Regions from separate parts of the Inquilinus sp. CAU 1745 genome, predicted to be linked through region 2. Evidence: riboswitches for the same ligand, from Rfam matches in the RefSeq annotation. Region 2 holds a riboswitch; the other holds the start of a gene.
What was found. A riboswitch is a leader RNA that binds a small molecule or an ion and turns the genes downstream of it on or off. The one in region 2 is predicted to bind thiamine pyrophosphate.
Positions count from the first base shown of each region.

Region 1: it holds a riboswitch for thiamine pyrophosphate, as region 2 does, so the genes downstream of both, AAFN89_RS20590 (YkoF family thiamine/hydroxymethylpyrimidine-binding protein) here and thiB (thiamine ABC transporter substrate binding subunit) in region 2, are expected to answer to the same signal.

Region 1 is NZ_JBDOQU010000027.1:89-3,484, reverse strand. Features, by position in the region: gene AAFN89_RS20600 (ATP-binding cassette domain-containing protein) at 1-627, opposite strand, end outside; gene AAFN89_RS20595 (ECF transporter S component) at 624-1,208, opposite strand; gene AAFN89_RS20590 (YkoF family thiamine/hydroxymethylpyrimidine-binding protein) at 1,259-1,867, opposite strand; TPP riboswitch at 1,859-1,971, opposite strand; gene AAFN89_RS20585 (Glu/Leu/Phe/Val dehydrogenase dimerization domain-containing protein) at 2,220-3,296, shown strand.
Region 2 is NZ_JBDOQU010000005.1:134,079-137,474, forward strand. Features, by position in the region: gene thiP (thiamine/thiamine pyrophosphate ABC transporter permease) at 1-419, opposite strand, end outside; gene thiB (thiamine ABC transporter substrate binding subunit) at 421-1,422, opposite strand; TPP riboswitch at 1,469-1,572, opposite strand; gene AAFN89_RS08265 (DUF192 domain-containing protein) at 1,904-2,377, shown strand; gene AAFN89_RS08270 (hypothetical protein) at 2,396-2,695, opposite strand; gene AAFN89_RS08275 (class I SAM-dependent methyltransferase) at 2,834-3,396, opposite strand, start outside.

The DNA of each region.
Region 1 (3,396 bases), on a different contig from region 2:
CAGCCGGTGGTCGACGATCAGCGCCCCGCGTCCACCGGCGCCGTCGAGCAGCAGGCGGCGGAGCCGGTCGGCGGCGGCGGGGGCGAGATGGGCCGTTGGCTCGTCCGCAACGAAAAGCGGTGAATCCTGCGCCAGCACGGCGGCGAGCGCGACGAGTTGCCTTTCGCCGCCCGAGAGGGTGGCGACCCGCCGACCGCGCCATGCCTCCGGCAAGCTCGCGCGCCGCATCGCCGCGCCGACCGCTTCGGCGATGCGATCCTCCGGCAGCGCCCTGTTCTCCAGCGAGAAGGCAATCTCATCTTCCACCCGCATGCCGCAGAGCGTCTGGTCGGCATCCTGGAAGAGCTGGGCCACGGCGGCGGCCCATCCGGCCGAGCTTCGAGCCGCCACCGGATCGCCGAACAGGCGGATCGTCCCCTCCACCGTCGCCGGGATGGCGTTGGGGACGAGGCCGGTCAGCGTCAGGAGCAGCGTCGACTTGCCGGAGCCGGATGCGCCCAGCAGCAGCACCCTCTCCCCCTCCCCCACCGCGAGATCGACCGGGCCGACGGCCGGCGCGTCCGCGAAAGGGTAGCGGACCGAGACGCTACGCCATTCGGCCGCCGGCACGCCGCCGGTCGCGGTCACGCCCGGGCGAGGCGCTTGGCGCGGTCGATCGCCAGGCCGGAGAGGACGCCCGTGCGGTAGAGCGCCTCCACGATCAGATGGCCGGCCAGACCGCCCAGTAGCGCGCCGCTGATGCAGCGCAGGAGGAACATGGCGAGCAGGATCGTCGGCTCCAGCGCGCCATAGTCGAACCGGACCCAGGTATAGGCGAAGGAGAAGACAGCCGCGCCGACGCCCGCCGCCATCAGCGTCGGCAGCGAATAGTCGCGCCAGCGCGTGGCGGCAAACACGATCTCCGCTCCAGCGCCCTGAACCGCGCCGGTGACCAGCAGAAGCAGGCCGGCCGGACTGCCCAGCAACACCTGGACGGCGGCGGCCAGCATCTCCGCCGCGAAGGCCGCGCCGGGCTTGCGGATGATGGCCGCCGCGACGATCGAGGCTATGAACCAGAAACCCATCACGACATCCATGGTCATCGATCCGAAGATCGCCTGGGCGACCAGCCAGATTTGCACCCAGCCCAGATAGAGCACGGCGAAGACCGCGCCCAGGACGGTGACGATGAGGATTTCACGCAAGCTCCAGCTACGGTTCTCGGGCATGGATTTCGTCCTGTCAGAAGGTGGATGGGGAAGAGGAAGAAGGCCGGCCGTCAGGCGGCCGAGGGGCTGTTCGCCGAGACGGTGAGGTCGAGCGCGACATGGCCGTCCGGCGCGCCGAAGCGCAGGAACGCCTCCGCCAGGGCGGCGAAGACCGGCCCGGCATCGCCCTTCAGCCGGGTGCAGAAATTCTTCGACCGGTCGAAGACGGGCGAGCCCTTCAGGAAGTCGATGCAGCCATAGATCTCGTCCATGTGATGCCCGACGCCGAGCGGGTAGAGCGAGAACTGGACCGCGACCGGACTGCCCGTCGGCGGGGCCGCGGCGACCGCCTCATGGGCCTCCGCGATCCGCCGGTCGAGCGGCGGCTGGTCGCCGGTATCGGCCGATGGCGCGCAGATCGGGTCGTCCGGCTCCCCCGGACAGCCGCGCGACACGGCGGCGGACAGGACGACGTGCCGGCCGCCGATTGCTGCCGCGACGAACAGGTCGCGCATCGCCGGGAAGAGCTGGTCGGGCGGACCGACCAGAAGGGTGGAGATATCGTCCGTCTCTATTCGGAAGGACGGGCGGTAGGGGTCGAGCGCGCTCAACGCGCCCAGGATGATTCCGACGAAATCGTCGGTCATGGGATAGAGGGAAATCTGCGCGCCGGAGAACATGGGTCGGTCTCGCTCCGCTGGTATGATCCAGATCAGCTTTAGGGTCCGAAGGCATGACGCCTTCATCTCAGCCCCGGCGATACGGGACACCCCTGTCGACAGAGGGTGACGTAGCACCCGAGGCGGCGGCATGCAATGGCACTTGACGACATTCGGTCGTGGAAATTTTATTTCGCGATTCCGGTGGCTACCGGCAGCAAATAATCAGTCAAATCCGTTTAAGTAAACATCCGGTCTTACTTGAGTGTTCGATCTTTGTTCATTTGACCTCGATGCCTATTTTTCGAATGATTGGGGAAACAAGAACAGACGACGCCCAATAATTTTGCGTCGCAACATGCGAGGAAACCCCATGACCGTGTTTTCCGATCCCGATTTCGACGATCACGAGCAGATCGTCTTCGCCAGCGACGCCGCGACGGGGCTGAAGGCCATCATCGCGATCCATGACACCGGCAACGGCCCTGCCCTGGGCGGCTGCCGGATGTGGGATTATGCCGACGAGCGGGAGGCCGCGCGGGACGCGCTGCGGCTGGCGCGCGGCATGACCTACAAATCCGCGCTGGCGGGGCTGCCGCTGGGCGGCGGCAAATCCGTCATCATCGGCGATTCCCGCAAGATCAAGACGCCGGAGCTGATGCGCGCCATGGGCCGCGCCGTCGACCGGCTGGGAGGCCGCTACATCGTGGCCGAGGATGTCGGCACCAGTGTCGAGGACATGACGGAGATCCGCAAGGAGACGGAATTCGTGGCCGGGCTGCCGGCGGCGCTGGGTGGGCGGGGCGACCCTTCCTGGCATACGGCGCGCGGCTGCTTCGTCGGGCTGCGGGCGGCGGTGGAGTATTCCGGCCGCGTGCAGGGATCGGACGGGGGGCTGGACGGGCTGCGGGTCGCGGTCCAGGGGCTGGGCAATGTCGGCTGGCATCTCTGCCGGATGCTGCATGAGGCGGGCGCGCTGCTGTGGGTCAGCGACGTGCGCGCCGAGCGGGCGGCGGAGGCCGTGGCGACGTTCGGCGCGACGGCGGCGCCGGTGGAGGCGATCCACGCGGTCGAGGCGGACGTGTTCGCCCCCTGCGCGCTGGGCGCCGGGCTCAACGACCGGACGATCCCGGCGCTGAAGGCGAGGATCGTCGCCGGATCGGCCAACAACCAGCTCGCCGAAAGCCGGCACGGCATGGCGCTGCGCCAGCGCGGGGTGATCTATGCGCCCGACTATGTGCTGAATGCGGGCGGCGTCATCAATGTCGCGGCGGAGCGCACGGGCTACAGCGAGGCCGAGGTGACGGAAAAGGTCGACGGCATCCACGGCACCATCCTGTCGATCCTCGCCCGCGCCGACCGGCTGAACATCCCGACCAGCGAGGCCGCCGACCGCATCGCCGAAGAACGCTTCCGCCCCCACGGCAAGCGCGGCGCGCTGGCGGCGTAGGAGGGCGGAGGCTGAAAAGGCTTATGGATTCCGGCTCTGGGGCCGGAATGAACAACAAAAACAACGTCATGCTGGACTTGATCCCATAGGCGCTAACTTA
Region 2 (3,396 bases):
ACATGGGCGATCAGGATTCCGGGCAGGCCGTATATGTCCAGCGCCCGCTCGATTCCGATCGCGCCCAGCGCATCGTTGGCGATGCCTGAGCGGCCATAGACCGTTACGATGCCCAGCACGCCGATGATCGTCGGCACGACCATCGGCAGGCCCAGCGCCTTGACCAGCAGGCCGCGCCCCGGAAATTCCGGCCGTCGGGCCAGCGCGCGGGCGACCGGGATCGCCAGCAGGACGCTCAAACCCGCGGAAAGGAAGGCCTGCCAGACTGTGAACCGCAGGACGCTGAGGACGTAGCGGTCGGTCAGCAGGCCGCTCAGATCGCTTTCCGGCGCGACGGAGAAGACGCCCAGGAACGCGCCCCCGACGACCAGCAGCAGCGCCGCGCCCGTCAGCGCGCCGGGAGCAAGCGACGCGATCATCCTACCGGCTGAGCGCCCGCAGCCATTCATCCACCCAATCGGACCGGTTCGCGGCCACCTCTTCCGGCGTGAACAGCAGCGCCGTCTCCGGCTTCACGGCCGTGTCGAAGGCGTCCGGCAGGCCATCCTCGGGCATTATGGCCGGGTACATCCAGTTGGTCGTCGGCAGGATCGATTGCGCCTCCGGGCCGATCAGGAAGGCCAGGAAGTCGCTCGCCAACTCCGGCTGGTCCGATCCCGTCAGCCGGCCCGCCACCTCGATCTGGAGGTAGTGCCCGTCCTCGAACGCCGCCGCCTGGTAGCGGTCGGTCTCTTCCATCAGCATGTGATAGGCGGGAGAGGTGGTGTAGCTCAGCACCATCGGCGCCTCGTCCTCCTGGAACAGCCCGTAGGATTCGCTCCAGCCCGCGCTGACCGTGACGATCCGGGGCGCGAGTTGCGCCCAGGCGTCGGCCGCGTTCTCGCCATAGATCTTCTTCATCCACAGCAGGAGGCCCAGGCCGGGCGTGCTGGTGCGCGGGTCCTGGATCAGGATCTCCGCCTCGCTCTCCTCCACCAGCGCCTTCAGGCTCGCGGGCGGGGTCTCCATGGCTTCCGTGTCATAGACGAAGGCGAAATAGCTCCAGTCGTATGGCACGAAGACCGGATCGTCCCAGCCGCCGGGCACGTCGGTTTCCGGCAGGTCCAGCCCGTGGGGGGCGAACAGGCCGGTCTCCTTGGCGTCGGCGATCAGGTTGGTGTCCAGCCCGACGACCACATCCGCATCAGACCCGCCGCCCTCCAGCCGCAGGCGGGAGAGGAGGGCCACCCCATCCTCGACTCCGATCATCTCAAGATCGCAGCCGCACACGGCCTCGAACGCTTCCTCGATCGCCGGCCCCGGCCCCCATTCGGAGACGAAGGAGTCGTAGGTGTAGACGGTCAGCGCCGGCCGGTCCTGCGCCATGGCGGGCGTCGCCGTCAGCAGCGCGGCGGACGCGGATAGGAATGTCAGGCGTTTCAAGACGGCTCTCCTCCTTGCATCGTGGTTCGGAAGAGAGCGGAACCCATCGGGTTCCCGCCTCAGCTCCCTCCGCCGGCATGACCCGGATCAGGTTCGTCGGGTTGGCTCGAAAGCCTCTCAGCCCCGGAAGGGGCACCCCGTTGAGACGGAGCGGAAGTAATCAGGCATCGGCATCGTCGTCAACCGCCATTCCGGACGCGGAGTTTTCCGCGACAGGTCGCCGGGTCGCTGGAACGGCCCTGGGGCCTATATGGTTCGAAGATTCCCCATGTTCTCTTGTTGGTCATTCCCGACTTGATCGGGAATCCATAGGTCGGCGCCGCTTCACCGGCGGTGAAGGGCGGTGCGCCGTCCCGGCTTCCATCGACGCCGCATGGATGCCGGATCGGGGTCCGGCATGACGATGTTGGGGGAGGCCGTTTTGCGGCCATGATCCCTTCGCTATAGTCGCCCTTTCGAAAGAACCCGGATTCTCAAAGCCATGCGCCGTTTCGTCCCGATTCTCCTGCTCCTTGTCCTTCTGCCGGCTTCGGGTTTCGCCCAGTCCGGTCAGACGTTCGAAAAATCGCGCCTGACCGTGGAGACGGCGCGCGGGCAATCCTTCGATTTCGACGTGGAGCTTGCGCTGACGCCGGCCCAGCAGGCTCAGGGGCTGATGCATCGGGAGGAGATGGCGGCTGATTCCGGGATGCTGTTCGTCTTCCCCCGGGCGCGCCCGGCATCCTTCTGGATGAAGAACACGATCCTGCCGCTGGACATCATCTTCATCGGGCCGGACGGCGCGATCCTGAACATCGCCAAGCGCACGACGCCGATGTCGACCGAATCGGTTCCGTCGGACGGCGAGGCCAAGGCGGTGCTGGAACTCAACGCCGGCGTGACCGACCTTCTGAACATCCGGCCGGGCGACCGGGTGGTCCATGAATTGCTGGAGAATACAGAAGACGCGGGATAGCGGCCAACTGGCTGCTGTTTAGCTCGTGGGCTCCAACTGGCTCATCGCCAGCGGGGCGGATCGCCAGCTATCGCCGGCGGCGACCATGCAACTCCGCCCGTCTGAGGAAGTCACCAGGATGGTCCAGGTCGCGCCGTCGGCGCTGGTCAGGATCTCCAGCACCTCGCCACCATTGGTCATCCCCATGGCGATCGGCGCTTCCTGATAACGGTCGGACAGGTAATCGATCACCGCCTCGCGCGCGGCGCAATTCTCCTGCGCCTGTGCGGGCAGGGCCACTCCACAGCACAGCGACGCCACGACCGGCCAACGCATCATGTCCCGCGCCCTCGAAAAGAGGATGATCCGACGATTACTGTTGCGATTCTCCGCAACTCTTTATGAATTATCAGTTAACGCCGTTCCCGGGAAAACGCCACAAGTATTGTGGCATCGGCACAAAATGCTCCGCCGTTCTCACCGCTTGCGGGCGAGCGTCAGCCCGTCGCCGACCGGGACGATGGTCAGCGTCACCCGCTCGTCGGCGTGGAGGAAGGCGTTGAACTGGCGGAACAGACGGGTCTTCGAGCCTGTCTCGGCCGGGTCGGCCACCTTGCCGCGCCACAGCGTGTTGTCGATGGCAACGGTCCCGCCGGGTCTCAGCAGGGTAAGCGCCGCCTCGTAATAGGCAGGGTAGTTCTCCTTGTCGGCATCAATGAAGGCGAAGTCGAAGCTGCCCACTTCGCTTTCCGCCAGCCGGCCCACCGTCTCCACCGCCGGCCCCAGCCGGAGATCGATCCGGTCTTCGACTTCCGCCTCCTGCCAATAGCGCCGGGCGATGGCGGTGAACTCGTCGGAGACGTCGCAGGTGACGATCCTTCCCTCCGGCCCCATGGCCAGGGCCGCGACCAGCGCGCTGTAGCCGGTGAAGGTCCCGATATCCAGCGCCCGCCGCGTTCCCGTCGTTTCCAGCAGCCAGCTCAGGAACTGCCCTTCCTCCGGCGCGATCTGGTAATGCGCCTGGGCCAGCGTCCCCGTCT